DNA from 2 places in the Shewanella litorisediminis genome. Region 2 is predicted to be linked to the other one. Evidence: predicted binding sites of a transcription regulator. Region 2 holds the regulator's gene; the other holds the start of a gene.
The links. The regulator FliA, encoded in region 2, starts transcription of late flagellar genes. The targets are predictions, from matches to a motif close to CTAAAGNTNNNNNNNNNNNNGCCGATA.
Positions count from the first base shown of each region.

Region 1: the regulator FliA is predicted to act here: its motif matches at 9,089-9,115, upstream of JQC75_RS03075 (DUF5610 domain-containing protein).

Region 1 is NZ_CP069213.1:689,684-706,334, reverse strand. It holds gene JQC75_RS03115 (Dyp-type peroxidase) at 1-664, opposite strand, end outside; gene ggt (gamma-glutamyltransferase) at 772-2,478, opposite strand; gene JQC75_RS03105 (ABC transporter ATP-binding protein) at 2,532-3,557, opposite strand; gene JQC75_RS03100 (ABC transporter permease) at 3,559-5,187, opposite strand; gene JQC75_RS03095 (Fe(3+) ABC transporter substrate-binding protein) at 5,247-6,254, opposite strand; gene JQC75_RS03090 (hypothetical protein) at 6,494-6,997, shown strand; gene JQC75_RS03085 (glutathione S-transferase) at 6,994-7,596, opposite strand; gene JQC75_RS03080 (ferredoxin--NADP reductase) at 7,615-8,361, opposite strand; gene JQC75_RS03075 (DUF5610 domain-containing protein) at 8,441-9,049, opposite strand; gene JQC75_RS03070 (hypothetical protein) at 9,484-9,744, opposite strand; gene JQC75_RS03065 (ABCB family ABC transporter ATP-binding protein/permease) at 9,813-11,597, opposite strand; gene JQC75_RS03060 (hypothetical protein) at 11,985-12,161, shown strand; gene aroG (3-deoxy-7-phosphoheptulonate synthase AroG) at 12,206-13,264, opposite strand; gene JQC75_RS03050 (hypothetical protein) at 13,788-14,645, shown strand; gene JQC75_RS03045 (DUF4785 domain-containing protein) at 14,656-15,912, shown strand; partial or broken gene JQC75_RS19040 (methyl-accepting chemotaxis protein) at 16,002-16,442, opposite strand; partial or broken gene JQC75_RS19035 (PAS domain-containing protein) at 16,542-16,651, opposite strand, start outside.
Region 2 is NZ_CP069213.1:2,663,310-2,676,659, forward strand. It holds gene JQC75_RS11690 (chemotaxis protein CheW) at 1-392, opposite strand, end outside; gene JQC75_RS11695 (ParA family protein) at 376-1,167, opposite strand; gene JQC75_RS11700 (membrane anchored protein in chemotaxis locus) at 1,190-1,621, opposite strand; gene JQC75_RS11705 (protein-glutamate methylesterase/protein-glutamine glutaminase) at 1,614-2,723, opposite strand; gene JQC75_RS11710 (chemotaxis protein CheA) at 2,754-5,021, opposite strand; gene JQC75_RS11715 (protein phosphatase CheZ) at 5,037-5,774, opposite strand; gene cheY (chemotaxis response regulator CheY) at 5,788-6,171, opposite strand; gene JQC75_RS11725 (RNA polymerase sigma factor FliA) at 6,216-6,935, opposite strand; gene JQC75_RS11730 (MinD/ParA family protein) at 6,928-7,809, opposite strand; gene flhF (flagellar biosynthesis GTPase FlhF) at 7,814-9,205, opposite strand; gene flhA (flagellar biosynthesis protein FlhA) at 9,218-11,317, opposite strand; gene flhB (flagellar biosynthesis protein FlhB) at 11,417-12,550, opposite strand; gene fliR (flagellar biosynthetic protein FliR) at 12,552-13,340, opposite strand; gene fliQ (flagellar biosynthesis protein FliQ) at 13,340-13,350, opposite strand, start outside.

The DNA.
Region 1 (16,651 bases), 2.0 Mb from region 2:
TCAGCGGCTTATCGGCAGACTCATATTCGATATTGTCCACCTTGGTACGGCCGATGATGTCTTCCTGCTTTTTCACCGGCAAGCGGTGCCACTTCGATAGGTTGTGGGCAAACTTTTGCACGTGCACATAGGCCCCGCCCCGGAACGCAGGATCTTCATCCCCCACCAGCGCAACCTCCTGACGGTGTCGACCACGCGGATTTTCAGTGCCGTCCACAAATCCGGTCAGATCACGGTTATCCATAAAGCGGAAACCACGTTCTTCATCCACCAGCTCCACCAGCTCGTCGAGCATCTGATTTACCTCATTGGCCACCAGATGCAGAATGTCCAGGCGATCACAACGCAGATGCACAAATAAATCGTACTCCAGCGCCGGCGCCTCCCGGTTGCCTTCGTGCATCGCCGGAAAAGGCTTCAGCTTTGCAGGGCGCTCCTGACCAAACAGGCTGTCCCAATAGTTGGCACCCACAGCCACAAAACCATTAAAGGCGCTGTCGGCGTATTGGTCCGTGAGGTCATAAAGGTACTGGGCAACACTGGCCAGGCTCGCACGCAGCGACTGTTCAACACCTTCATTGGCGTTAAACATCAGATAGACTGCGTGAAGATTGCCTTCGGCGCATACGCCCAACTGTTCACGTGGCATAACCTGATTATCCATATAATTAAGACCTTACTGAGTATGTCATTGTCGGTCATATTATCCCGTTCTTTAGGAAAAATTATCACCGACCGACGCACATTACACGAGATTGGTTGTTATTGGCGCTAATAGCCTGCAGCCTGGCCATCTTTTCGGCTCTCGGAGGCTCCGCGATATACGCCTGTTTCCACATTGATGCCAATGGCCTGATATCCGCCAAACTCCCCCAGGGCATCCCGCAGAACATGGCCCTTTTTCACCAGCTCACGACGGGTTTCCATGGAGAATCCTGACTCCAGGCTCACATAACCGCCATCCGTCATCACCTCGCCGGTTGGCTCGCTCGACCCAGAGTGCAGAATACGCGGCGCATCGCCCGCTTCTTGCAGATTCATCCCAAAATCAATCAGGTTTATCATGATTTGCGCATGCATCTGCGGCTGGGTGGCACCGCCCATCACCCCAAAACTGAGCCAGGGTTTACCGTCTTTGGTCACAAACGCAGGGATAATGGTGTGGAAGGGCCGCTTGCCAGGCGCATAGGAATTGGGGCGTCCGGGGGTTAAATCAAACAGCTGCCCCCTATCCTGCAGCACAAAGCCCAAGTCCGGCGGTGTCATTCCCGACCCCATACCGCGGAAATTGCTTTGGATCAGCGACACCATGTTACCTTCGCTGTCTGCGGTGGTGAGATACACGGTATCGCCCTGCTGCAGATTGGGGTTACCCGGCTCCACCGACTTGGCGGCTCTTGGACCAATGAGCTTTGCGCGCTCGCGATTATAGCGCTCTGAGATAAGCTCACTCACTGGCACGTCGGCAAAGGCCATGTCGGCGTAAAAACGCGCCCTGTCAGCGAAGGCGAGCTTTTTCGCTTCAACAAAATGGTGCACGTAGTCGACACTGTCGTGCCCCATGGCTTTTAAATCAAAAGGTTCGAGGGTTTTTAGAATTTGCAGCGCTGCGATACCCTGACCATTCGGCGGCAGTTCCCACACATCATAGCCACGGTAGTTGACTGACACCGGCTCTATCCATTCGCTGGTGTGGCTCGCGAGATCCTCATAACTTAAGTAGCCGCCATTGGCCTTCATGTAACTGTCGATACTGCGGGCAATATCACCCTTATAGAAGGCATCCCGGCCACCTTTGGCAATTTGCTCGTAGGTATTGGCCAAAGCCGGATTTTTCATGATCTCGCCCCTGGCGGGCATTTTGCCATTGGGCATATAGGTCTCGCTGAAACCCGGGTACTTGGCGAGGCGTCTGGCGCTGCCTTCCAGATAAAACGCGATAAGTTCGGAAACGGGGAAGCCCTTACGGGCGTATTCGATGGACGGATTTAGAATTTGCGACATCGGCAGTTTGCCGAAGCGGTCATGCAGCTCGAACCAGCCATCCACGGCGCCCGGCACAGATACCGGCAGCGGGCCAAAGGGTGGCAAAAACTCAAGCCCCTGTGCCTTAAGCATCTCCAGCGTGAGTGACTTGGGGCTGCGGCCCGAGGCGTTTAAGCCATAAAGGCGCTTGTCCCTGGCGCTCCAGACAATGGCAAAAAGATCACCACCCACGCCAGAGCCTGTGGGCTCTACCAGCCCGAGCATGGCGTTGGCGGCAATGGCCGCGTCCACTGCGCTGCCTCCGGCTTTCAATACATCCAGGGCGACTTGAGTGGCCAGCGGCTGGCTGGTCGCCGCCATCCCCTGGGTGGCATAGACCTCCGAACGACTGGCAAACGCCTTACCTGTGATCCTGTCCATGGCCAACACTCCTTCGCTGCGGCCCAGTCCGATAACGGCCAGGGCAAAAATGGTGATTGTAAACCTGTTCATGCTGAGTCCTCCCAGAACACAAACTACACAGGTTTACCTCAATAATCACCTGTTTAAGCAAAGATAACCGGTGTATCGGCCGTAGCTGACAAGCTGACACGACTGCCACAGGCGAGGTGTCCCAGGTGGCTGTGAATATCCAGCACCTGCTCTCCAAGGCGTACCAGATAATGGCAACCGTTTCCGAGAAAGCGGCGCTCAAGAATTTCCCCGGCACCATCGTCCCTGGCTTCAATCAACAACTGCTCTGGGCGCAGCAGCCAACGTCCAGCGTCTGACGCAGCCTTAAAGTCGTGTGGCAAAGGGAAAGCCCCCAGGGTGCTGATGAGTTGCCCGCCTTCAAGCTTCACATCCAGATAATTGCTGGCGCCGAGAAAGTCGGCCACATAGGGCGTATTGGGACTTTGATACAAGGTTTCCGGAATGCCGTGCTGCACTATGCGGCCCTCTTCAAACAGCGCCAGGGTATCGGCAAAGGCAAAGGCCTCGTCCTTGCTGTGGGTCACAAACACCGCGCTGACATTGCGAGCCTTGAGAATGGCACGAATTTCCAGCATCAAAGCCCGGCGCACCTGGGCATCGATATTGGAAAAAGGTTCATCCAGAAGCAGAAGATCCGGCTCATAGGCCAAGGCTCTGGCGATAGACACCCGTTGCTGCTGGCCACCCGACAACTCGTGGGGATAGCGTTTTCCCAGGCCTTCCAGTTTGACCAGACTCAGCATTTCCTCAAGCCTGGCATTGCGGCTTTGCTTATCCAACTGACGAACACCAAACAGGATATTGTCGGCAACGGTGAGATGAGGAAACAGGGCATAGTCCTGAAATATCATGCCGATGCTGCGTTTTTCCGGTGCAACGAAGCAGCCATCAGCGCTGACGGTTTTCCCGTTAATGGCAATGCTGCCGGCAGAAATGTCCTGAAGCCCGGCAATGGTTCTGAGCAAGGTGGTTTTACCACAGCCACTGGGGCCAAGCAGCGCGGTGATTTCGCCCTGAGTCAGGGTCAGGTTGAGTCCACGCAGCACCTGCTCACCTCGATAATCGCTGTGAAGTCCCTGAATGCTTAAGGTCGACATATCAGCTCTCCTTCTCGATGGAACGGTTTAAAAACACCAGCGGTACCAATCCCACCAACACAATCACGATGGCACCCAGAGCGCCCTGCTCCAGCCGCTCATCCGACACATACTCGAACACCTTGGTCGCAAGGTTTTCAAACCCAATGGGTCTTAACAGCAGCGCAGCCGGCAACTCTTTCATGGCCTCAATAAAGACCAGCAGCAGTGAGGCCAATATCCCGGTGCGAAGCAGCGGTAAATGCACTCTGAAGAACAAGGCCACAGGCCCCTTGCCCATCGACAAAGCCGCCATGTCCAGCGACGGAGACAGCCTGCGCCAGCTGTTTTCGATACCACCTATGGCAATGGCAATAAAACGCACGCAAAAGGCAAAAATCAGTGCGAGGGTGCTGCCGGTGAACAGTAACCCGGGGCCATCAATCCCCAGCCAGGTACAAAAATCATTAAGGCCGAAATCGAGCCAGGTCAGGGGGCCAAGTACACCGATTGCCAGCACTGTACCCGGTAAGGCATAGCCCGTTGAAGCGAGCCGCGCGGGCATGGCATCCTGCGCTCTTGGGCTTATTCGGGCGATAAAGAGCAGCGCCAGCGCAAACACAACACAGAGCACGGCCGCAATGGCCGACAGTGAAAAGCTGTTCCAACTGTAACGCCAAAACTCGCCCTGCCAACTCAGGTCGAAGTAGCGCACCGCATAACCCAGCAAGATGCCAAGTGGCAGCAAAAAAGAGGCAAACAGCAGCAAGGTACAATAACCCAGGCCCACCCAGCGCCAGCGTCCCAGTGTCAGGCGGGGGATTTGTCCCGTGAGCGCCTGACGCTGAAACAGCTGCTGTCGGCGCCTGGCAAATCGCTCAAGCCAGATAAGTAAAAATACGGCCACCAGAATGATCATCGATAGCTTGGAAGCCGAGGCTAAACTGCCATAGCCAAGCCAGGTGTCGTATACGGCCGTGGTCAGAGTAGGCACAGCAAAATAACTGACGGTGGCGAAGTCGGCGGCGGTTTCCATGGCAACCAGCGCCACACCGGCGGCAATGGCGGGTCTTGCCATGGGCAGCGCCAAGCGCCAAAAGCTTTCCCGCTCACTGGCCCCCATCAGTCGGGATGCCTGCAGCAAACTCAGTGACTGTTCCATAAAGGCCGTTCGGGCCAGCAAAAAGATATAGGGGAAGAGCACCAAGGCCAGAATCAGCGTGGCGCCGCCGAGGCTGCGGATATCGGGAAACCAGTAATCGTTGACGCTGTTAACGCCAAGCAGTGCCCTCAGGGCCCGCTGAATTGGCCCGGGGTAGTCCAGCAAATCCGTGTAAACATAGGCCACGACATAGGCAGGCATCGCCAGTGGCAGCAACAAGGCCCATTGAAAAAAGCGCTTACCCGGCATATGACAGCGAGCCACCAACCAGGCAGCGGGAATCGCCAGCAATGCCGATAACAGGCTGACGCCGAGCATCAGCAGCAGGGTATTGAGGATATAGGTGGGCAGCACTGTCTCGGCCAGATGTGCAAACACCTCACCATCGGGCAGGGCGGCGGTGGCCAGCAGCGCCAGCAGCGGCGTTAAAAACAAGAATGCAATAAAAAAACCCAAAAACGACCAGCGCCTGGGCAATCCAACTACCATAGTGTATTCCAGTGGCGGCGCCCTCCGATGGCGCCGCGCGATTTAGGCGAATGCTATCGTCAGAGGTCGAATTTCACTTCATCAAGCAGTTTTACGGCTGCACCGTGATATTCAGCAAGCTTTTCTATGGCCAGAGTATCGGCCTTAAACTCGCCCCATGACGCCACCACGTCCGACGGTTTCACATCAACTTTAACCGGATACTCCATGTTGACTTCCGCATAGGCATGTTGTGCCTTATCCGATGCCAAGAACTCCATCAGCTTCACAGCCTTTTCTTTATTTGGCGCATATTTGGGCATGGCCATGCCGGATACGTTGATATGGGTGCCACGGTTAGACTGATTGGGGAAATTGATGTACACGGCATCGGCCCAGCTCTTCTGCTCCGGATCCTGCATCATGGCGCCAAAGTAATAGCTGTTGCCAATGGCAATGTCACACAAGCCTTCCTTTACGGCTTTGACCTGTGCCCTGTCGTTCCCCTGAGGTTTACGTGCCAGGTTGGCTTTCAAACCTTCAAGCCAGACTTTTGTTTCGGCCTCGCCTTTATTGGCAATCATCGAGGCCACCAGCGAAATGTTGTACGGATGCTTACCACTGCGGGTACAGATTTTACCCTTGTACTTGGGATCAGCCAGATCTTCGTAGTCGATATCCAGCTTACCCAGTCTCTCTTTGGAAGAATAAAGGCTGCGGGTGCGCACCGTCAGGGCATACCAGTCACCGTCGGCGGAGCGCAACTGCGCTGGAATGTTGCTCTCGAGTACAGGGCTTTGCACCTTGTCCACCAAATCTTTATCAACCAGTTCCATCAGTTTGGAGAACTCAGAGGTCAATACCAAATCCGCCGGAGACAGACGACCCTCTCGTTGCAGACGCTCTGCAATACCATCTTTGGCAAACACCAATTGGGTTTGAATACCGGTTTCTTTGGTGAATTCGGCCAGTATGGGCTCGATCAAAAACGCCTGCCGGTAGGAATAGACGGTCAGCTTGTCAGCCGCCATGGAAGAGCCGGTCAAACAGGCCAGGCCTGCGAACAATACCCCTTTGGACAATTTCATCTCGAACTCCCAGAATTTGCTTAAACCAAAACAAACTAATGATAATTATTATCACTTCAAACAGGGTAATCCAAGGGGTCGCGGCTGACAACTTAAACTCGTCAAATTGTTAGCTGAGTCAATAAAATTTATCGATACTGTTCAGCATGTTAGATACTTGCGCCAGAAGCAAAACCGCGGATTATCTCAAACTAAACTAAACTGAAACTTAATTGTTTACCGGCAAAGGAGCGAGCATTATGGACTTGTTTTTGCTGTTGCTGGCTCTGATAGTTTCAGTTGGCTGGTTTCTTTACAGCAAGTATCAATCGGATCACTGGCATCAACGTCACCGCCATTGCAGACACAAAAAGCATCCTGTTGTGCCCCATGAGCTGGAAATCCCCAAAGAATTTGGCGTGTATGAGTCACTCGAAGAGGTTGAGCATCAAGCCAGAATTAATGGTACAAGACCACAGGGACTGCATCCATTTCACTGTGTCAGTGTGGTTGCAGGCCAGAATGACTGCGATGCCCGACAGGCAATTGATGGACAAAGATTTCTCTCAGGTGAAGCCCCGGCAATTCCGCTGAAGGGTTGTAACGCTGAGGCGTGCCATTGCCACTACCAGCACTTTGAAGATCGCCGGATGCCGCACTCAGACAGGCGGGCAAGATATGGACTGACTGAAGAACTGTATGGTCATTTTGGCGAAAAAAATAAGCGCCAACTCCCAAGGGGACGGCGCATTACCGATGTTTAACAGGCTTTATCCGGGCGGGTTTCACGGAATATTGGCAGTTCACGCACCTCTTCAAACCAAAGTGCCAGCGCCGGAGCAAGATTGCGCCACTCCAGTGCCGGATGCCGGTAATCCATATAATCCAGTAAACACACCAACGCTATACTCCGGGCATTGATACGATCTGAACTCCCGGCTCCCTGACGTTCCAGCTCACGAATTCCCCTCAGCAACGCCTGCTCGAAACGGGACGTCCAAAACGCAGAGCGCACCCCCTCTTCTTCCCGCATCTGTTCCTGCCGCAGCTTTACGGCACTGTCGATAAGGCCTTTTAACAGGGAAAACTGGCACTGGGCATGCCAATCCAAACCGGACTCACCAAACAGCTGGCTCCTGGCATAGGTCGCATCAAGGTAGCGACAGATCACTTCACTGTCGTACAAGGCAGAACCATCGTTCAGAAACAGGCAGGGGATCTGTCCCAACGGATTGGCACTAAGCAAGGTATCGCCATTTTCCAATGGATTTGTGTTCAGCTCTTCGACATCCAATTCCAGATAGCGCACCAGGATTCGAACCATGCGGGAATAAGGCGAAGGTGCAGAACATAAAAGCTTCATGGGGAATTCCTTGTGTATTTACCAATATTTTTCAACGGTGATTTGCCCTGGCGTCCGGCGAAGGTTTTTACAAAGACCGCGTTCGAGTAATAACGCCTGCGTACCTGCAACCATCTCAGGATTACCACAAATCATTACCTGAGAATGCTCTGCAGACAATGTAAGGCCGCTCACGGCCTCCAGCTCACCGGACGCCAGCGCATCGGGGATCCTTTTGTGCAAGGCACCGGGTACTGTTTCGCGGGTAACGGATAAGATAAGCTGAAGCCTTGGCCTGCTCGCTGCCAGGGCTTGCAACTCATCGAGATAGGCCAAATCCTCAGCCCGGCGAACTCCATAAACGAGCACCAGATGTTCGAACCTTTCCCAAGGCTCTGCTGTGCCCAGCATGGAAATAAAGGGGCCGACGGCGGTACCTGTGGCCAGCATCCACAGCTGACGCCCTTCGACGGGAGAGTCGGGTAATTCACTCAGGGTTAAAAAGCCGGTCGCACTGGCAGAAACTTGAAGCACATCACCAGGGCTTAAGTCCTGCAACCTTGGGGACAACTCGCCTTCTTCAACGGCAACGGCCAGCACCTCGATATAGTCTGTTCCGGGAGGGTTAACCAGCGAGTAAGCCCTTGCTATGCGCTTGTCCTCGCTGGGTAAACTGAGTTTGATAAACTGGCCCGCGATAAAGGGCGCTATTTTGGCATCAATCTTGAGACTGAACAGCTTGTCGGTCCAATCCCTTCTTTGCAACACCCGGCCTTCAACCCACATGTCGCCTCCCCTACTTTGTGGCTGCAGTTCCAGCATAAGCAAGGGAGGAGAAAATAAAAACCCTTTTTAATGGAGACGTTTATCCTGCTGTGCTCTCTTCATGATGTTGTGGATTCATTCTCTCGGCAAAATCCTTCAACCCTTGCTGTACCAGGTCGTAGGTCTTATCAACTCCGGCGGCGATATCGCCTTCCAGAACCTTCAGGCCATCCAGTATATCTCTGGCCTCTTTAAAGCCCTGGTCGATAGCACCGCCTATCACTCCCATAAAACCTTCCAACTGCTGCTCGAAAGACTGACTGCTATTTTGTGATTGATAGACGCTGAAGAACTGGGTCGCAAAATCGACTATTCTGCCCGCTGTGGCTTCCGGAGAAGTATCAACGCCTTCCTCGGCGAGGCGCTCAATGGCCTGCTCGCCCTGTGTAGGCGCCAGCTGTTCATTGATAGCCTCAATCGCGGCGCGATAAAGTAACACCATGGGTTCGTTGGCAGCACTTAAGTTAACCTCCTGCTGCGCAGAGAGTATCGCTGCGTTCATCAAGGCACGGCTGGAGTGTGCTGCTGTCTTTTGGCTGGCAACCACGGCAACACTCTCACCATGATTTTTGCCGGTTCCAGGGCTCTTGTCTTTTGCCACTTGAGACACTGTGGCGCCGTGATTGGGTTGGGATGGGCGAATTTCCATGGGTTACCTCGATACTGGCACAAGCCTACTTAACCTCTGTATCGGATAATTTTTGTACAACTTTAATAAAAAGTCGCCCTGGTGTTGCGAGAAAGCAACGGGGTACACACTCGACTTAAGTTTTAATTTAAACTTAACCAGCCTTGAGTATAATGGCCGCCCAAATATTGATTCAGTTAACACTTAAGGAGTAAAGTGGGGACTGGATCAACCATTTAAAGCTCAGGATCCGGATAGTGAATAAGCCAAACATACCCGAGGCCAAACCTCGCAGTACCAGTTGTCAGAACTGCGACAGATTGACCGAGATTGAAGGAGAACAACTCTGTTTCAGGGATGGACGCATCATTCGATTGGCGCCTGCCGACGGGGAAAAGCATTTGCCGTTGCTGTGTGAGGGATGGCGTAAACCTCCATCCTCAAAGTAAGTAGCCCTAACCGTAAAAGCCTGCCGAAGGCTGGTTACCAGCGTTGGCGCTGCGGATCACATTGTCCAACACCATATCCGTGTTCAGCTTGGCCAGTGTCAATCCCCGTGTCGACACCTTAAGCCCCGCACAGAGCTGCGCATAGATATCCACCAGCGCTTCATGAGTCACCTGACGCTTTTTCAAGGTCGCCGAAACTGCGTTCCAGTCGGTGGTGACTTTTTCGTTCATACCTTCCAAATTGACCAGCAAAGCGATGTTTTTCATAGCGACTCCGTGACAATTTTTATCGTTTTTAGGATTATGCGAGCGCTTTGCTGAATCACACCTGAACTTCACTTCATCTTTTGCTCATGCTGAATGTGCCAAAGCCTGGCGTAAAGGCCGTCCATTGCAAGCAATTGTTGGTGGGTGCCCTGCTCGGCAATGCGCCCATGACTGAGCACCAAAATGCGGTCGGCATCCACTATGGTCGAAAGCCGATGGGCGACGACCAAACTGGTGTGTCCGGTTGCCACTTCTTTCAGGGCATCCAATATGGCCTTTTCGGCACGGCTGTCCAGTGATGAGGTTGCTTCATCAAACACCAGGATAGGAGAGCCTTTGAGCATGGCTCTGGCAATGGCGACCCGCTGCTTTTCTCCACCGGAAAGTTTAAGCCCACGCTCCCCCACCTTGGTGTCCCAACCGGATGGCAGCGCCGCCACAAAATCTGCAAGATGCGCATGACGGATGACAGCGCGCACTTCTTCATCACTGGCATCCGGGCGGCCGTAGCGGATATTTTCCAGCAAGGAATCGTTAAACAGCACTGTATCCTGGGGCACTATCGCAATGGCTTTTCTCAGGCTGTCCTGGGTCATGTCCCGAAGGTCTGTATCATCGATGCAGATCCGCCCTGAATCGACGTCATAAAACCTAAACAACAGCTTTATCAGGGTGGATTTGCCGGCACCGCTGTCACCCACAACAGCCACCTTTTCACCGGGAGCCACTGTGAAGCTGACATCCGATAAAATAGTGCGCTCATCGTAGCTGAAGTTAACCTGCTCAAAACGGATTTCCCCCCGCTGGCAGTCAAAATTCACGGCATCAGCCTTGTCTTCGATGCGCGGGGTTTTGTCCAGCAGCCCAAACATCCGCTCGATATTAGCCAGTGCGCCGCGGATCTCCCGGTAAACAAAACCCAAGAAGTTCAGCGGCATAAACAGCTGCATCATAAAGGCATTGATCAAAACGAAATCGCCCAGTGTCATCTGGCTTTCAGTCACATGCTTGGCCGCGAGAGCCATCATGGCGGTCATGGCAACGGCAATAATCAATGCCTGCCCCCCGTTGAGGGCAAACAGTGACAGGCGGTTATTCCGCTTCGCCGTTTCCCATGCCTCCAACGCCTTATCGTAGTGAGCCGACTCGAAGCGTTCGTTGTTAAAATACTTCACAGTTTCGTAGTTCAGCAGGCTGTCGATGGCGCGGGTATTGGAAATTGAATCGGCTTTGGCGGCCTGGCGCACATATTCGGTACGCCACTCGGTGGCTACCACGCTGAAGCCAATATAGAGGATGACAGAAACCAGCGTGATACCGGCGAACTGCCAGCCGTACTTAACGAAAAAGATGCCCACCACCAAGGCGATTTCCAGCAGGGTCGGCACTATGTTGAACACCATAAAACGCATCAGAAAACTGACGCCACTGGTGCCCCTCTCAATGTCTCTGGACAGGCCGCCGGTACGCCGCTCGAGGTGAAAGTCCAGATCAAGGCGGTGCAAATGATCAAACACCGCCAGTCCCAATCGCCGGATAGCCCGCTCGGTGACACGACCAAACAGGGTGTCGCGGATTTCCCCGGTGATGGACATCAGCAATCGGGCTCCACCGTACGCCAGCACCAACCCCAATGGCACGGCAACCAAGGCCTGGTTCCTGCCTGCATCCAACCCATCAACCAACCCCTTCAACAAAAAGGGCATGCCTACGCTCGCCAGCTTGGCAATCAGCAAGCAGAGCAGCGCAAGTAAAATACGTCCTTTAAACTCAAGCAAATAAGGCCATAGAAGGCCAAGTACTTTCCAGTTCAGCTTTTCGATGGGGCCTTCAAAATAGGCTGTTGGGCGCATAGGAATAAGACGAGTGAGAGTTTGAGAGGGATTCTATCATCCCCAAACGGGTTTGAACGTCTTGTTGTTGGCAAACTCACCATAATTCTTGAGCAGAGGGCTGACAGGCGACATCTTTGGCTGCATCTACAATGGCAAAATAATAGTACTTCATTCCATTAAAGCTACATTTAACTCAGTCTTTAGACTTACCAAAATATCATTTTGATAGCGCTTTATTACTAACGAAGTCGATTTTTTTCGCCTGAAAGCGTCTACGAGGTTATACAAGAAAAAAGAATTTGCTAATCTGTGACCACCTTACTGTCCGACCTGGCATGTTCTACTTGGCCGGCCATGAGTGTTCAGAATTCATTTCTGTAAAATACAATAACTTAAGGGCGATTTATGTTAGATTCTGCACAAGTTCAATACCCACCGCTCACTTTGATCCAAACCTGGGTATGGATGATGATGGAATCAGGCAATCCGGAGCTTCAGGAAAAGGGACGTCGAAATCTGATAAATTCTTTTGGCAGCCTGGCCAAGGCCAATGAGTACTTGGCGCAAAACCTGAAAAAGTAAGTAAAAGAAAAGGCGCCTCAGGCGCCTTTTTGATATCCGCTAAATCAGCTGCGATTTCGCCTTGCCAATACTGCATGATTAAGGGTGGCCAGCAGTTTAGCGCTATCATCCCAGCCGAGGCAGGCATCAGTCACGCTTTTGCCATATTCCAGCGGCACGCCGGGCACATGATCCTGACGACCTTCATTCAGATGACTCTCAACCATCACGCCAAAAATCCCTTTGTTACCCTCGGCAAGCTGACTGGCAACATCATCGGCCACCACCATTTGTCGGGTAAACTCTTTGCTGCTGTTGGCATGGCTGAAGTCAATCATCACATTGTCCGGCAATCCTGCACTTAACAACTGCGTCTGGATCCTGGCCACATGCTCACTGCTGTAATTGGGTTCACGCCCACCGCGAAGAATAATGTGGCAGTCCGGATTACCTTTGGTGGACACGATAGCCGAATGTCCAAACTTGGTTACTGACAGAAAATGATGGGGCGCAGCCGCAGCGCCAATGGCATCGATGGCTATTTTGATAGTACCGTCGGTACCGTTTTTAAACCCTACCGGGCAAGAAAGACCTGATGCCAGCTCGCGATGTACCTGAGACTCTGTGGTACGGGCTCCAATAGCGCCCCAACACATCAGATCGGCAACATACTGGGGCGTGATCATATCGAGAAACTCACCCGCAGTAGGCATGCCCATATGGTTAAGTTCCAGTAACAGCTTACGGGCCGTGCGCAGGCCGTCATTCAGCTTAAAGCTGTTGTCCATGTAGGGATCGTTGATAAGACCTTTCCAACCAACCGTGGTTCTGGGTTTTTCAAAATACACGCGCATCACCACTTCCAGCTGGTCGCGGTATTGCTCTCTCAGGGCAAGCAAACGCTGACCGTATTCCAGGGCCGCTTGCGGATCGTGGATAGAACAGGGGCCAATCACCACCAGCAGACGATCGTCTTTTTTTGCCAGCAAGTTGTGAATATTACTCCGGGCATTAAAAACCGTGGCAGATGCGTTCTCTGTTGCAGGAAATCGCTCGAGAATGGCGATAGGTGGCAGCAATTCTTTTACTTCATTAATACGAACGTCATCATTTTGGTAATACATAGGTTTTGCAAGCTCCGGAAAGGGTTAAATCACGTGTCTCTCTATCTGTTATGACCCTGTCAATTTAGCGACTAAACGGACCCGTGGCAATCAAGATATACTTTTTTAATAAATTCAAGCTTATCAGTATGAATTTATTAAAAATTTATGAAGTAAAAAATCATAATTAACTGAACTCGCCGATGAATGCGTGCCTGACTCACCTCGTTATGATGGCACCAAACACCGACATCCCCTCCCTGGCACCACTCCACAGATACAGCATTTCATACTGAAAGAAATTCCGTTTTTATTATGAACAGTTTAAAACAGGGCAGAATAGCAACCCGAATAGATATTCTTATTTTTCATAATGATAACAATGTAGAGCAAAAGCACCAAACCAGTGTATCGAGCCATTACCCTAAACTGTACTGACGTACCGTTTAAAAGACTTGCAAGCCAAAAAATGTTAGCGATAGGTTAATTGCGCAGGTCGGACGTCCTACCTGTTTCAACAAGACCATATAATTACATCAGACAAATGAAGACAGCCAAAACGCTAATGCTTCTGGGTCTGTTTGCAGTCAGCCCCCTGAGTTTGGCCGCGTCAGGAATAGCTTTTATTCATGGCACAGGTCATCAAACCGATGCGCTTAACGACTACTGGACCAGTGAATTTGTCAATTCCGTCCGCCAGGGTCTGCCAAGCAGCGCGAACTACGCAGTCATCAACTGCGATTTTGACCAGTATATGTGGGATGAGGCCGCCGCCGGCTGCCTTTCCAGCCAGCTGGGCAGTTTCATCGACAGTAAAAATATCAACGATTTGGTACTGCTCACCCACTCCAACGGTGGCAACGTTGTGCGTTGGATATTGTCCAATCCCACCTGGGATGCCCGCTACCCCAAGGTCATCAACGTAACCACCCGAGTCATCGCGCTGGCGCCCTCCAGCGGCGGAACACCGCTGGCCGACGCCGTAACCGAGGGGAATGTATTTGAAACCACCCTCGGCTGGCTGCTGGGCTATGGCAGCGATGCCGTAAAACAGCAGCAGGTCAGTTGGATGTCTTACTACAACGCCAACTGGCTCAAGGGCACCACAGGACGCCCAACCCTCGGCAAACCCTTTGAGGTGGTGGTGGGATCAGATGTGGACTCTGCCATTTGGGACAGTGACAGCTATTGCGGCGGTTACCAAAATCAGGTTGCCCTCGAAACCACCCAAAACTGGCTGGACGATTGCTCAGACGGTTTTCTGGAGTGCAGCTCCCAAAGTGCCGCGGGTACCGTTTGGTTCAGGGATAAGCAAAAAACCTGGGGTAGCGAGCCATTAAGCCATCAGCAGAGTCGACGGGCCTGTTTCGGTCTCGACGTCTTTATCCGTAATCGTATTTAGGAGCGCGACCATGATGACTCACAACAAACTGGCCGCCGCGGTATTGATGTCATTGATGCTGAGTGCCTGTCAGGGAGAGAGCAGCTCAGACAATGCCGAAGCCATGGGTGTACAGGTGGCGCAAGTGTCGCCGCTGTCCGCAGGTGACATGGGCTTTAGCCAGGTTCAGGGGCCTGTTACTCAGGGGCTTAACACCAGCCGGGATGACATCCAATTTGTCTCCCCAATGTCCGGGGAATACCACCCCCGCCAACTGCAACAGACCCAATCGGTGGCCAGTAACGAATATTGGTTTACTGTCTCGGGCGATGCACTGAATCAGGGCATTCCCCTGACCATCAGCCAGGGCGGCGCTGTCATTCGCCTGGCGCCGAGGGCTGACATGAGCTCGGGCGCCTTGTTCCATGCCCCGGCCATTGAACCGAATTCACTGGAGCTCTCAGCCCCCAAAGGCGCGCAGGTGCCTGATCTGATGCGCTCCATGGCCAATGCCGACGCACTGGCATCGGCGGGGATGAATGACGATTCGAGTGCGCTCTTGCTGTCCAGCGCGGCCCCTGCCGGTGAATACCGCCTTAAGGCGCGAACTGCCGTTGATCCCCGCAGTCAGTATCTGGTGAATGTGAAGGAAAAAGGCAGCCCGCTGCTGTTGCATCTCTCGGCCCCCATGGGCCTGAGCCTGGGGCAATCCCTGGCAGGTTCACTTGCATTGGATGGGCTGGGCCAGTTAAACGCCGCCAACGCCCGGCTCAGACAGGGAGCAAAGGAATTACCACTTGAACTGACGCTGGAAAATGGCTCATTCAGCGCCGCCATGCCCGATGGCTTTATGCCTGAGTCTGCCGCAGAGCTCAGTGAATTGCTGATAGATGTTCACAGCCAAGTCGATGGGGTGAATGTAAAGCGCACCATTAAAACGGCGTTCAAACACTTTGTCCCCAGCGGCCGTGTGTTGCCCGAGACCCAGGTGCATTGGCAAGGCAAGACGCCGGTGGCTGTTACCTTTAATCTGGAACTGGCAGAGGCAGGCAGGTTTGCTCTCTCGGCCGTCCTCACCGGAACCGACAGCAGTGGCAGAGAAGTGGCAATTCACAGCAGTGCGGCAGCACGCTGGTTCGATGAAAGCGGCAGCCTGACACTGCTTCTGTCCAGAGATTTGATTGAGGCATCCGGGCTGGAAGCGCCTTTCCAGATACGGGAGCTGGAGCTTAAAGATCAGGGACAGATGGCAATACTGTCGTTTCAGGATAAGGCTCTACGATTGTAGTATTCAAAACCAAAAAGGCTCCGTTGGGAGCCTTTTTCTTTTATGCTTGATGCCATATCGGCAGTGACTTCAGCTGTTAACGGGTTGACCTATTTATCCAGCTGCAATTTAAATTCCTGCACCGCTGCCACTACCTGCTTTGCGCCTTCGCGGATTTGCTCTATGGCTTCGCCGGCTTCCACGGCCAGAGCAACACCTTGCTCGACCTTATGTTTGCTTTGTTCCATGTTGGCTACGGCCGCCTGAGATAACACCTGATTCTGGCGCACCACATCGACGATTTCGACGGTGGCATTGGCGGTTCGAGCCGCCAGGCTGCGAACCTCATCGGCGACTACCGCAAAACCACGCCCCTGCTCACCGGCACGCGCCGCCTCAATGGCGGCATTGAGCGCCAACAGGTTGGTTTGATCGGCGATGCTGCGAATGGTTTGCACTATATTGCCTATCTTCTCCGACTGGTTGCTCACATCCTCAATGCCCCTGGCAGCCAGATTGATTTCTTCGGCTATGCCTCGCACCACCTCCACGGTGGATTGCACCACCTGAGCACCGCTGCGTGCATTGGCATCGGTATTAAGGGCAATATCGTACGCCAACACGGCAGCGGCCGACTCGGCCTGCTGCTGGTTCACCCGCTCGGTAATATCATTGGCAAACTTCACGATTTTATAGAGCTCACCGCGCGCGTTGTACACTGGGTTATAGGTGGCACTGAGCCAAATTGTCCGTCCCAACT
Region 2 (13,350 bases):
GGTTTTACAACGTCAAATACCGGTGCCAGCAGTTTTTCCAACGAGGCCTTATCCAGCGGGTCCAAGCCGGGAGCGACTCTTTGAGATTGCTGCGCTGACTCGGGTTTGACTGTCACAGACTCATGTTTTGCCGAAGCTGGCATCGACTGTTCTGATGCCGGCATGTTGCGCGCCGACGTGGTATCACCGGTGGGTAAAGTCTTTTTGTCAGAGACAATCGAATCGGCGGGACGCGCATCAGCAATGGTATTTGATACAAAGACTTCTCGCGGTAGAACCGGGGAGTCTTGGGTGGATACGTCTGTCAGCACGGTCTGCGCCGATGCCTGAGCATCTTCACTCAGCAGCAAGCGGAAGAAATCAACGACGGTTTCGTCAACTGACTTTGACATGGTCAAATTCTCCGGCCATCAAAAAAGTCAGTAAACGTTCATAAGCTTTAATACCACGGCTACCCGATGCGTAATGCGACGCAGGCAGATGCGCCAAACTGGCATCGCGGAACTTGGTATCGACCGGAATAACATCAGGCCAGAGCGTATCACCATATTGCTGAGCCAGCGCCTCCAGCGCCGCCGGAGAGGCCTTGGTGCGTCTGTCGTACATAGTCGGCACAACGGTATAGCTGTAACGGGTATTTTTGGAGCGGCCCATTAACTCCATGGTCTTAATCATACGGTCAAGGCCCTTAATGGCCAGAAACTCAGTTTGTACCGGTATAACGATATGCTGACTTGCAGCGAGCGCATTGACCATGAGAACACCGAGTACCGGCGGGCAGTCAATTAATGCCACATCGTAGTCATCTTCCATCAGCTTGAGCAGGTTTCGCAGCACCAGTCCCATGCCTTCCTGATGACCCAGCGCACGGTCGAGGGTCGCCAACGCCATAGTTGCCGGAATTAAATCCAGATTTTCCACCAAGGTTGGTACTGTGTGCTGCCTGATAAGATCTTTGGTCAGGGACTTATGGGCGACAAACACATCATACAGGGAGCCAGGCACTTCTTCAGAATCAATACCGAGGTAATATCCCAATGATGCGTGGGGATCGGTGTCAACCATCAGCACGCGCTTGCCCTGCTTGGCCAGCAGGCCTGCCAAACTTGCTACGGTTGTGGTTTTACCCACACCACCTTTTTGGTTTGCAATGGTCCAGACGTTCACGTCTCAGGCCCTCAATACGCGATTATTGTTTTTTTTCAATTTTTTCGTCACGGGTTGTCACCCTGATGCCGCCATTGGGGAGTGCTATGACTTTCACTCCATCGCTATTTTCCGAAATAACTTCAGGCACCAGTGCCTTGGGGATGCTTTCAGTCTCCTTAACGGAGTCGTCGGTGGCGACGCCATCCCCCTCGTTTGCCTTGGTTTCTACCTGCTTGAGCAAACGCTCTGTCTCACGGGGATGAGTCTCCAACCATTGGGCCAGCGCTTCTGCCTGGCTGTCTGGCACCATCAGCAGCACCTGGCTTGCGGCCAACTCTGCATTTCGGTCTTTCAGCTGGGCGTATTTTACCCGTAAATCGAAATAAAGCACTGTGATCACCACACTGAAAAGCCCCAGCAAAAAGATGACCAATGTCATCCCGCCAGCGGCATCACGGCGCTTATCAGCCACGGCCAGACTCTTTTAAAATGGCTTCGGCCATGTTTTCAAGCCCAATGGACTGAGTGGATATCCCGGCGGCAGTGACAGCCTGAGGCATACCGTAGACCACACAACTCGCTTCATCCTGTGCCCAGACAGTAGCGCCCAAATTTTTAAGCATGCGCGCGCCTTCCCGGCCATCGGCACCCATACCGGTAAGCACCACGGCCAACACATCACCGCCATAAGCTTTTGAGGCTGAGGCAAAGGTAATGTCGACACAAGGCTTGTAGTTCATATCTGCGTTGCCGGCGACTATTTTAATACGCCCGCTGGCACCGGCCTTTTCTATCATCATTTGCATGCCGCCGGGTGCCAGATAGGCACAGCCCGGTTGCAGCAAGTCGCCACTGGCGGCTTCTTTGACCGAAATACGGCAAAGACCATTGAGCCGCTGAGCAAACGCCGGGGTAAAAGCCGCAGGCATATGCTGAATAAGCACAATAGGCAGCGGATAATTGGCGGGGAACTGGGTAAGGATTTTCTGCAGTGCGACAGGACCACCGGTAGAGGTGCCTATCGCCAGTAATTTGTATTGCTTGCCACTGGCACGCAAACTCACAGGCGCAGCCACAGGCGTCTGAGGCCGCTGCAATTGCACCTGAGGCCTTGAACCTATGGCGGGCCGCGTTGGTTCAGGGGCAGGGGCTCTGGAGGTGATTGGTCTGAACAGCCTTCGTCTGCCAAGGGCTTTGACCCTCTGCTGTAAAAGCTTGATGGCTTCGTCTTTATTGGTGGCAATGTCTTCAAACCGCTTGGGTAAGAAGTCCAATGCCCCGGCATCAAGCGCATCAAGAGTCGCCTTGGCACCATCGTGAGTCAAAGAGGAGAACATCAAAATGGGGGTCGGTACCTTGGCCATAATTTCGCGCACAGCCGTAATACCGTCCATCACCGGCATTTCAATATCCATGGTGATGACCTGAGGCTTGTGCTCCATGGCCATCTGAATGGCTTCCATACCGTTGGATGCCGTTGCAACTACCTCCAACTCCGGGTCCTGAGTAACAATCTCACTGACCCTTCGTCGGAAAAAGCTTGAGTCATCAACGACCAATACTTTTATTGTCATTTATATTCCTGCCAACAGCACGCGCTGGAGCTACTTCCGCTTGGCATAATGTTTCAATAATCCGGGAACATCCAAAATCAGCGCTATTCCACCGTCTGACGTAATGGTGGCACCGGCCATACCCGGGGTGCCATGGAGCAAAGCGCCCAGCGGCTTAATCACGACTTCTTCCTGACCAATTAAGGCATCGACCACAAAACCGATTTGCAGCGTACCCAATTGCACTATCACCACATGGCCATGCTTTTTGTCGCCATGCTTGAACTTGGTTTTGCTGCGGCTCAGCCACTGTTCAAGGTAAAAGAGTGGAACGGCCTTGTCTCTGAAAATGACCGTCAACTGACCGTCAACTATGTTGGTCTTGGTCAAATCCAGGTGGAAAATTTCATTCACGCTCGACAGTGGTAAAGCGAATACCTGCTTGGCCACTTCCACCATCAGGGTCGGCATAATCGCCAGCGTCAAAGGTACCTTAATCTCGAGGATAGTCCCCTTGCCCTTAATCGAATCGATATGCACGGTACCGTTGAGCTGAGTGATACGGGTTTTCACCACGTCCATGCCCACACCGCGACCGGAAATATCGGAAATTTCGGTTTTGGTTGAGAAACCTGGCGCAAAAATCAGGTTGTAGGCCTCATGGTCTGACATTCTTGCCGCGGCATCTTCATCAAGTACACCGCGTTTAACCGCGATGGCCTTGAGTTTCTCAGGATCCATCCCCGCGCCGTCATCTTCAATTTTCAGGAGAATATGATCCCCTTCCTGGCTGGCCGACAGCGTAATGGTACCTGTCTTGGGTTTACCGCTCGCCACACGATCGGCGGGCATTTCAATCCCGTGGTCTACGGAGTTGCGCACCAGGTGCACCAGCGGGTCTGCGAGGGCTTCCACCAGGTTCTTATCGAGGTCAGTTTCCTCGCCAACCAGCACCAAATCGATTTCTTTATTGAGGCTGCGTGCCAGGTCACGTACCACGCGGGGGAAGCGGCCAAATACCTTCTTGATGGGCTGCATCCGTGTTTTCATCACGGCGCCCTGCAAATCGGCAGTCACCAAATCGAGGTTGGCCAGCGCCTTGGACATTTCCTCATCTTCACGGGTCACACCCAGGCTGACCAGGCGATTACGCACCAGCACCAGCTCACCAACCATGTTCATGATCTGATCCAGTCTGGCCGTATCGACCCGCACAGTGGTTTCGCCCTGCGGCACGGAGGAGCCACCCGCAGGCGCGGCTTTGGCAACAGGTGCAGGACTTTTTTCAACCGCAGCAACGGGTTTTGGCGCTTCTGGAGTTGGCGATGGTTTTGCGATGGGTTTTGGTGGCTCAGCCGCTTTGGGCTGACCCGCAGCGGGCGAAGCGGGTTTCGCAGCAGTTGCGATGCCGGGCCCCGTGCCTTTACCGTGAAGTTCATCCAACAACTTTTCAAATTCGTCATCGGTGATTTCATCGGTATCTACATGGTCGGCTGGGCTGTCTTCCACTTTGGCAACCACTTTATCGGTGGTGGCTTTGAACTTGCCCGAACCATGGAGTTCATCGAGTAAGGCTTCAAACTCATCATCGGTGATTTCATCACCGGCAGGTACTGCTTTGGCGCCACCTTTGTCGGTACTTGGTGCAGCGCTTGGTGCCCCACTGACACCAGGCCCTTTACCGCTTCCGTGCAGCGCATCCAGAAGCGCTTCAAATTCGGCTTCGTTAATTTCGTCGATGCTGGAATCGCTGGCGGGTGAGTCAAACAGAAAGTCATCAGCCATGGCAGGCGCCTGGGTAGCGGGCTCGGCCGCCTCGGGCTCCTCAAGGTCACCAAAGAGTTCAACACCGGGAATGTCATCGGCGACGCTTATCGTTGGCTCAGATGAAGCGGGCGAAGAGGCTGCCCCCCCCTCTGATGGCAAGGGTGCACCTGAAGACAGAAGCTTGAGCTTATCCAGCAACTCCGCGGAGGCGGGCTCCTGCTCTTGTCCTGCCTGGGTTTGAGCGAACATGGTATTAATGGCGTCCACCGCCTGCAGAATGATATCCATCAATTCGGCGGTAACGTGACGTTTACCTGTTCTGAGCAAATCAAAGGTATTTTCGGATTCGTGACAGACATCCACCATGGGCGCAAGCCCGAGGAAACCTGCCCCCCCTTTTACCGTGTGGAACCCCCGGAAAATGGCGTTGAGCAAATCCGTGTCTTCCGGATTATTCTCAAGAGCAACCAATTGTTCCTGCAGAAGCTCGAGGATTTCGCCGGCTTCTATCAAAAAGTCCTGCAGAATCTCTTCATCAACATCAAATGACATTAAATTGACTCCTTATCAGAAACCCAGACTGGACAACAGGTCATCGACTTCATCCTGACCAGTCACCACATCCTGACGAAGCTCGGCATTCATGATAGGGCCTTCCGCTTCTATGCTACTGGTACTCTTCTGGGTAACTTCTGTGGCTGGCTGCTCGCCAAAGACGGTCAACATTGACACCAGGCTATTCTCGACTTCACGAACCAAATCGATAACACGTCGGATCATTTGCCCGGTCAGGTCCTGGAAATCCTGCGCCATTAAAATCTGATTCAAAAGCTCGCGCAGTCTTTCTGAGTCCATTGCACTGCGATTCATCAGCTGTTGTACGTCATGGCACAGGCTTTTGAACTCGGTAATGTCGATATCACGCCGCATGAGCTTATCCCAGGCCGGCATGACGGTTTGAATGTGGTTGATAAGGGCGTCAGCGAGGGGCAAACACTCTTCGACGGCATCCATGGTTTTATTGGCTGCCTGCTCTGTCATATCGATGACGTAATTCAGTCGCTCTTTGGCGTCAGGAATATCGATACTGGCCAGTTCCATCAGACGGCTGTCCAACTGAAAATCGACCAACGCGCTATGTAATTGGCGGGTAAGTTTACCCACTTCGTCAAACAGCTCTTTCTGAATGGGGACCGCAAGATCCCTCAGCAGTAAATCTGCCTTTTCCTGCTCACCTGCACTCAGGAGTGTGACGAGTTCCTGTGCCTGTTCGAGACTAATGAGCCCTGATGTGTGTGCCTGCATAGCTCATCCTTGCTCAACCAAGTCGTTCGAATATCTTGTCCAGCTTCTCTTTCAGTGTCGCAGCAGTAAAAGGCTTAACCACATAGCCGTTTACGCCAGCCTGAGCGGCGGCAATAATCTGCTCACGCTTGGCCTCTGCGGTCACCATCAGTACTGGAATATGCTTTAGGTTTTCATCGGCGCGAATCGCTTTCAGCAAATCGATACCCTGCATGCCCGGCATGTTCCAATCGGTAACCACAAAATCAAAATCACCCTTTTGCAGCATTGGCAAGGCGGTTGAGCCATCATCTGCTTCCTGGGTGTTATTAAACCCCAAGTCTCGCAACAAGTTCTTGATGATACGTCTCATTGTTGAAAAGTCGTCAACAATGAGAATCTTCATATTCTTGTCCAAGGTTTCCTCCGGTGAGCTGACACTCTCGCTGCTCAAATAATAATTTATACTTGTGTCCAGTGCTTGAGCTTACCTTTGAGCCTGAGCATGGCCTGACTGTGGATCTGGCATACCCGCGACTCACTCACCTCAAGAATGGCGCCTATTTCTTTTAAATTCAGTGCTTCATCGTAATAAAGTGATAACACCAGCGCGTCCCGCTCGGGTAACTGGCGAATGGCATCAGCCAAAGCCTGCTGAAACTGGCTCTGTGCCAGGTCATCATAAATGTCGTTGGTTTGTTCCCCATCGGGAACCAATACATCCTGCGATACGCCTAAATCTTCTATCCCTATGATTTTACCAACAGAAACATCATTGAGGATATGATGGTATTCCTCCATCGACATATCAAGTCTTTCGGCGATTTCTGTGTCCCGGGCATCACGTCCGAGCTCCTGTTCCAGCTCATCTATCACCTGGGCGACTCTGCGCTGATTACGATGGACAGAACGTGGAACCCAATCGCCTTTGCGGATTTCATCCAGCATGGCACCACGAATACGAATGCCGGCAAAGGTTTCAAACTTGGCGCCTTTGCCGCCGTCAAATTTGGCGGATGCCTCAAGCAGGCCAATCATGCCGGCCTGCAGCAAATCGTCCAACTGTACGGATGCCGGCAATCTGGCCAACATATGGTGCGCGATTCTTTTTACCAGCGGTGCGTACTGTTCAACGATGGAGGTTTTACTCTCCATGGAGGTATACGCCGCGGCTTTATTCACTCGCTCTGTCCTCTTGATAATCGGGACGATGTACCAGACGTTCTACGAAAAATTCCAGATGGCCACCGGGCTGCTGCGGTATCGGCCAGCTCATCACCTTATTCGCCAGGCCATGGTATGCAATGGCGGCAGGTGATTTTGGGTATGCTTCTACAATCAATTTTTGCTTACGTACTGATTTCCGCAAGTTTTCGTCGAAGGGAATTGTTGCAACCAGTTCCAGTGCAACGTCGAGAAAGCGGTCAGTAACCTTGCTGAGTTTAGCAAAAAGCTCCATGCCTTCGCGTAAGCTGCGAACCATATTTGCCACAATTTTGAACCGGAACACACCGTGCTCACGACTGAGGATTTTAATAAGTGCATAGGCATCGGTAATGGACGTCGGTTCGTCACATACCACCACCAACACATCCTGGGCAGCACGGGAGAAACTGAGCACCATGTCCGAGATACCGGCTGCGGTATCCACAATAAGCACATCAAACTGGGTGCGCATTTCACTGAATGCGCGAATAAGCCCGGCATGCTGCGCCGCAGTCAGTTCCACCATGGCCTGGGTACCCGACGTGGCAGGTACAATGCCAATGCCTTTGGGGCCACGCAAAATAATGTCATCCAGTTCAGCGTCACCGGACAACACATGGGAGAGATTTTTTTCGGCACGCAGACCTAACATTACATCCACGTTGGCCAAACCCAGGTCGGCATCCAATACCAATACCCGCTTGCCCTTTTCTGCCAGAGCCACAGCCGTATTGATGGAAACGCTGGTTTTACCTACCCCACCTTTGCCGCCTGTCACGGCAATGACTTTTACTTTTTCGTTATATGGCTGATTCATCATACGTAAACCGCTTGCTTGATCACGGGTCATAGCTTTACTCGAACGCAAAGGTCGTGCTTTCCGACCACATAGTGTTGTCGATGCCCTGATACTCAGGTTCATTCAGGGCATCAAGCGCCTGTCTTGCCAACGCCAAAGTGTCTGCGACTTTCATATCCTCAGGAACTCTTTGTCCATCAGTCACATAACTCAGTGGCAACCCACTCTGGATAAGTACACTTAACGCGCCGGCCAAAGAAACAGATTCATCCAGTTTAGTCAGCACAGCGCCGGATAAAGGGATGCGCTGGAAGTGTTTTACCGCATCCTGGAGCACGCGACGTTGCGACGTTGCTGACAATACCAGATAACTGCGGATCGGCAAGGCACTGTTAGCCGTCAAATTGTCCAATTGCTCCACCAGTCGCATATCTCGCTGTCCCATACCGGCGGTATCTATCAATACTAGCTTGCGATTGCGCAGCTGATAAAGAATTTGTTGCAATTCATTGAGATCATGAGCTTGCTTTACAGGACACCCCATGATTTTGCCATAAGTTGCCAATTGCTCAAAGGCTCCAATGCGATAATGGTCGGTGGTGATAAGCGCCACCTGATCGGCACCATGATGGGCGGCAAATCGGGCCGCAATTTTGGCAATTGAGGTGGTTTTCCCCACACCAGTTGGCCCCACAAAGGCAACAACCCCACCACGTCTTACAATATCATCGCCTTGATTATCCAGCATATTAGCCAGGCTTTGTGGCAGAGCCTTAACCAGCTCTGCAGGGTTGTAGTGCTGGGATAAGCCTGCCAGTTTTGCCGCCACGGCGGGAGAGAATTCGGCCTCAAGCAAGCGGGTTTCCAGCATGGCACCCACAGGATCGGTACGATTCTTCTGCTCAATCATCAAAGAAGACACCTGATGGGTCAGCAAATTGCGCAGTGATGCCAGCTCTTCTTTCATGGCATCCAGTTCAATTTGCTGACGTCCCGGCGCACGATTTTTATCGGCATCAGGCGTAAAAGTGGCCTGGCGGGGAGTGTCTTTCATTTTTGGCGCAACCGGCGCTTCCAGGCCGCGGGCCCAGGCGGGCATATCATCCGCTTCAACCGAGTGACCCATTTGCTGATTCATCCGGCTTTGTTGGCGCTCGAGCAATGCCTGCAGCGAATCGGCAGGGGCTTCGTTGACTTTTTGACGATTGGTACGCACTGGAGCCCGACCCCCCAAAGAGACTTTGTCATCGCTTATCTCAAATGGATTGGTAGCAGCCACCTTGGACTCCGGCGAAGGCTTGGGTTCATCGTAATCAACCGCAGCCACAATTTCGATGCCGCCTGTGACTTTTTTATTGGACATGATTACAGCATCAGCACCGAGGGTTTCTTTCACCTGAGCCAGAGCAGCACGCATGTCTTTTGCAAAAAAACGTTTGATTTTCAATTTTATACCCTCTTACTGGCCCACAGCTGACACTATTCTTATCTGCTTCTCGTCGGGAATTTCCTGGTAGGAAATGACCCTCAGGTTGGGAATGGTGTATTTCACAAAGCGCGACAGGGTCGAACGCAGCATTCCCGAAGTCAGCAGTATGGCGGGCTGGCCCACCATTTCCTGCCGCTGAGCGGCGTCAGCAAGTGACTGTTGCATCCGCTCGGCCAATCCGGGTTCGATGTTGGGACCATCGCCGCCGGAAGCCTGCATCGACTGATGCAACATCTGTTCCAATTCTGGCGCCAAAGTTATGACAGGGATTTCAGCCTCTGGACCGGCTATTTCTTGAACAATCATACGTTTAAGGGCGATACGCACCGCTGCCGTGAGCACCTCGGTGTCACCGGACTTGGTACCATACTCCAGCAGTGTCTGGACTATGGTCCGCAGATCGCGCACCGACACCCCTTCGTTGAGCAGGTTCTGCATCACTTTCACCACGGTGCCGAGGGACATCACATCGGGGATAAAGCCATCCACCAGCTTGGGTGAGTGCTTCGCGAGAATATCCAGCAGTTGCTGTACTTCTTCATAACCGAGCAGCTTGGAGGCGTTGTTGCTGAGGGTCTGACTGATATGAGTCGCTACCACTGTGGCAGCGTCAACCACGGTATACCCCAGTGTCTGGGCATGCTCACGCAGCTCAGGCGCAATCCATACCGCTTCCAGACCAAAGGCAGGGTCGCGGGTCGTGACACCATCGAGTTGCCCAAACACCTGCCCCGGGTTGATGGCCAGTTCACAGTCGTGACGAATCTCGGCCTCACCCACCACTACGCCCATCAGCGAGATACGATAGGTGCTGGGGGCGAGATCCAGGTTGTCGCGAATGTGCACTGCGGGCACCAAAAAGCCCAGCTCCTGCGACAGCTTCTTACGCACGCCCTTGATGCGGGACAGGAGTTCTCCCCCCTGCCCCTTGTCCACCAGCGGGATCAGGCGGTAACCCACTTCAAGCCCTATGGTATCCACATGGCGCACATCGTCCCACCCGAGCTCCTTGGGAGAATTATCCAGCTTCTCGACACTGCCGCTTGCTGCGGCTTCAAGGGCCTGCTGCTTACGCTTCTCTATGCGTTTATTGAGGAAATAGGCGCCGGCGCCTGTGGCCGCTGCAAAGGTTAAAAACGCAAGGTGGGGCATACCGGGTACTATGCCCATCACAAAAAGCACCCCAGCGGCAATGCCAAGCGACTTGGGATTGTCAAACATCTGACTCATCACCATGCCACCCATATCGCCTTCTTCGTTCTGGCGGGTCACCATCAGCGCTGCGGCAATGGAGAGCAAAAGCCCAGGGATCTGGGCCACCAGGCCGTCACCTATGGTCAGCAGAGTATAAATTTCTACTGCATCCATAAAGGCCAGATCGTGCTGCACCATACCGATAACAAAGCCGCCAAGGATGTTAATCACCAGGATCATGATCCCGGCGATAGCGTCGCCTTTCACAAACTTGGACGCACCGTCCATGGCGCCGTAAAAGTCGGCTTCTTTGGTTACTTCGGCGCGGCGGGTACGGGCTTGTTCCTGATTGATTAGACCGGCATTCAAGTCAGCATCGATGGCCATCTGTTTACCGGGCATGGCATCCAGAGTGAAGCGGGCACTCACCTCGGAAATACGTCCGGCGCCCTTGGTGACCACGGCGAAGTTGATGATGATAAGGATTAAAAACACCACCAGACCCACAGCGTAGTTGCCGCCTATCACCACAGAGCCAAAGGCTTCAATCACCTTACCGGCCGCATCAGGGCCATTGTGACCTTCAAGCAGTACCACCCGGGTAGAAGCAACGTTCAGCGCCAGTCTCAGCAGCGTCGCCACCAGCAAAACCGTCGGGAAAGCAGCAAAATCCAATGGTCTGTTGGTGTAAATCGCAACCAGCAGTACCACCAGCGCAAGGGCAATGTTAAATGAGAACAGGATATCGAGCAGAAATGCCGGCATGGGCAGCACTATCATCGCCAGGGCCGCAAGCACCAATGCCGGGGTGCCTAAGCCCTGCAGGTTTGCCGGTTTCATTTTTTTGATTTGACCCAGTTGGCCCATGACATCCATCAGACGCTACCCAAAATTGACACTTTGGGCCTACAAAGCAAATTCCAAGCCAAATTACGGAGCATCGCGATTCGCAATGACAGCCAATCTGCTAATCGCTCAGTATTTGAGCTCGTCCGGGATGGGTTGATTGAGGGGGATGGGCGTTGGCTTTCGGCCACGACCTTTACGGTATTGTCGCAGCTGGAACACATAGGCAAGTACCTGAGCCACTGCGGTAAAGAGACCTTCGGGGACCTGCTGATTAAGCTTGGTGGTATGGTAAATGGCCCGTGCCAGTGGCGGCGCTGAGACGATGGCGATGTCGTATTCACGGGCGATTTCGCGAATTTTAAAGGCCACGGAATCTACCCCCTTGGCCAGTACAAAGGGCGCTGGAGAACGTTTTGCATCGTATTTCAGGGCAACGGCAAAGTGTTCTGGGTTAACCACTATCACGTCGGCCTTGGGCACCTCCGCCATCATGCGGCGCATGGCAATTTCCCGTTGCATTTGGCGGATACGGCCTTTCACTTCGGGCTTGCCTTCGGTGTCCTTATACTCATCTTTGACCTCTTGCTTGGTCATTTTGAGCTGTTTTTTGTGGTTCCAAACCTGAAATGGCACATCAATAACGGCGATGATAAGCATGGAACTGCACAGCAGCAGAAACATCCAGGTGAGCAAATCCAGGGCATGGAACACATTCGAAGGTAAATGTTCGGCAGAGATCTGAATAATTTCCGGAAAGTAGAACGACAACAGAAAGTACGCCGCCACCGCTACCACCGAAAACTTGGCCAGCCCCTTACCCAGCTCCATCAGCGCCTGCACACCAAACATGCGCTTAAAGCCCGCCAGTGGGCTCATTTTGCTGGCCTTGGGCAGCACTCCGTTACTGGAGAAAATAATGCCGCCCAGCACTATGTTACCGGCAAAGGCCAGTGCGGCCAGCACCAGCACCAACCCCAGCACAGGCAATACCAGCTCTTTGGCAATGGGAACCCAGATGTTAAGCATGCTGTTGGTATCAAACACCTGCTCACGACTTTGCACCATGGTCATCGTCATCACATTGTGCATTGCCTTGCCGAGGCTCGGGCCCAACATCAGAAAGCCAACGGCGGCGGCAAGCAGCACGGCAGCCGTTCCCAGTTCTTTGGAGCGGGCGACCTGGCCTTTTTCTCTGGCCTGTTCAAGTCGCCTCCCCGTGGGCTCCTCTGTGCGTTCCTGACTGGTATCGTTTTCTGCCATGTCAGTTCACCCTGCATTGAATATGGGTAATGTCACACAGCAACACCTGCGCCGCTTCCCAAATCTCACCGAAGTGGGACATCACGGGTGCCAGGGTTAACCAGAGGATAAATAGGCCACTTATCATCACCACCGGAAAACCGATGGCAAAGATATTGAGCTGCGGCGCTGCCCGGGTCATGACCCCGAACGACAGATTAATCAGCAGCAGTGCCACTATCGCCGACAGCGACATGGTGAGCGCTGCACCGAACATGTAACTGCCCCAGAGAGCAAGGCTTTGATAGTTGGCAAGGGTGATGCCGGTCATGGATACCGGCAGGGTGTCAAAGCTCATCACCAACATGCGGATCATGGTCAGATGGCCATCGACGGCAAGAAAAATCAGGGTGGCGAGCAAGAGAAAGAAGTTACCCAGCACCGGCGTTTGCTGGCCAGAGCCCGGGTCCACCATGAAAGAGAAACCGAGACTCGTTTGCATACCTATGATTTGACCGGTCAGCACAAATATCTGCAGCATCATCAGGGCAACCAATCCCATGGCAACGCCAATGAGGATTTGCTGGGCACTGATAAAAACGGAGCTCAAGGCAAACAGCTCGCCCTCGGGCATGGGCGGCAACATGGGGCTCACCGCAAAAGTCACGGCAACAGACAGTAGCAATCGCGCCCGCAGCGGCGCTGTGTTGGCGCCAAACACGGGAATCACCATAAACATCGCGGAAATACGGAACAAGGGCCAGGTATAGGCCTTGATAGTCTCCATCAGAGTATCAAGGAGGACGTCCATCAACCTATTA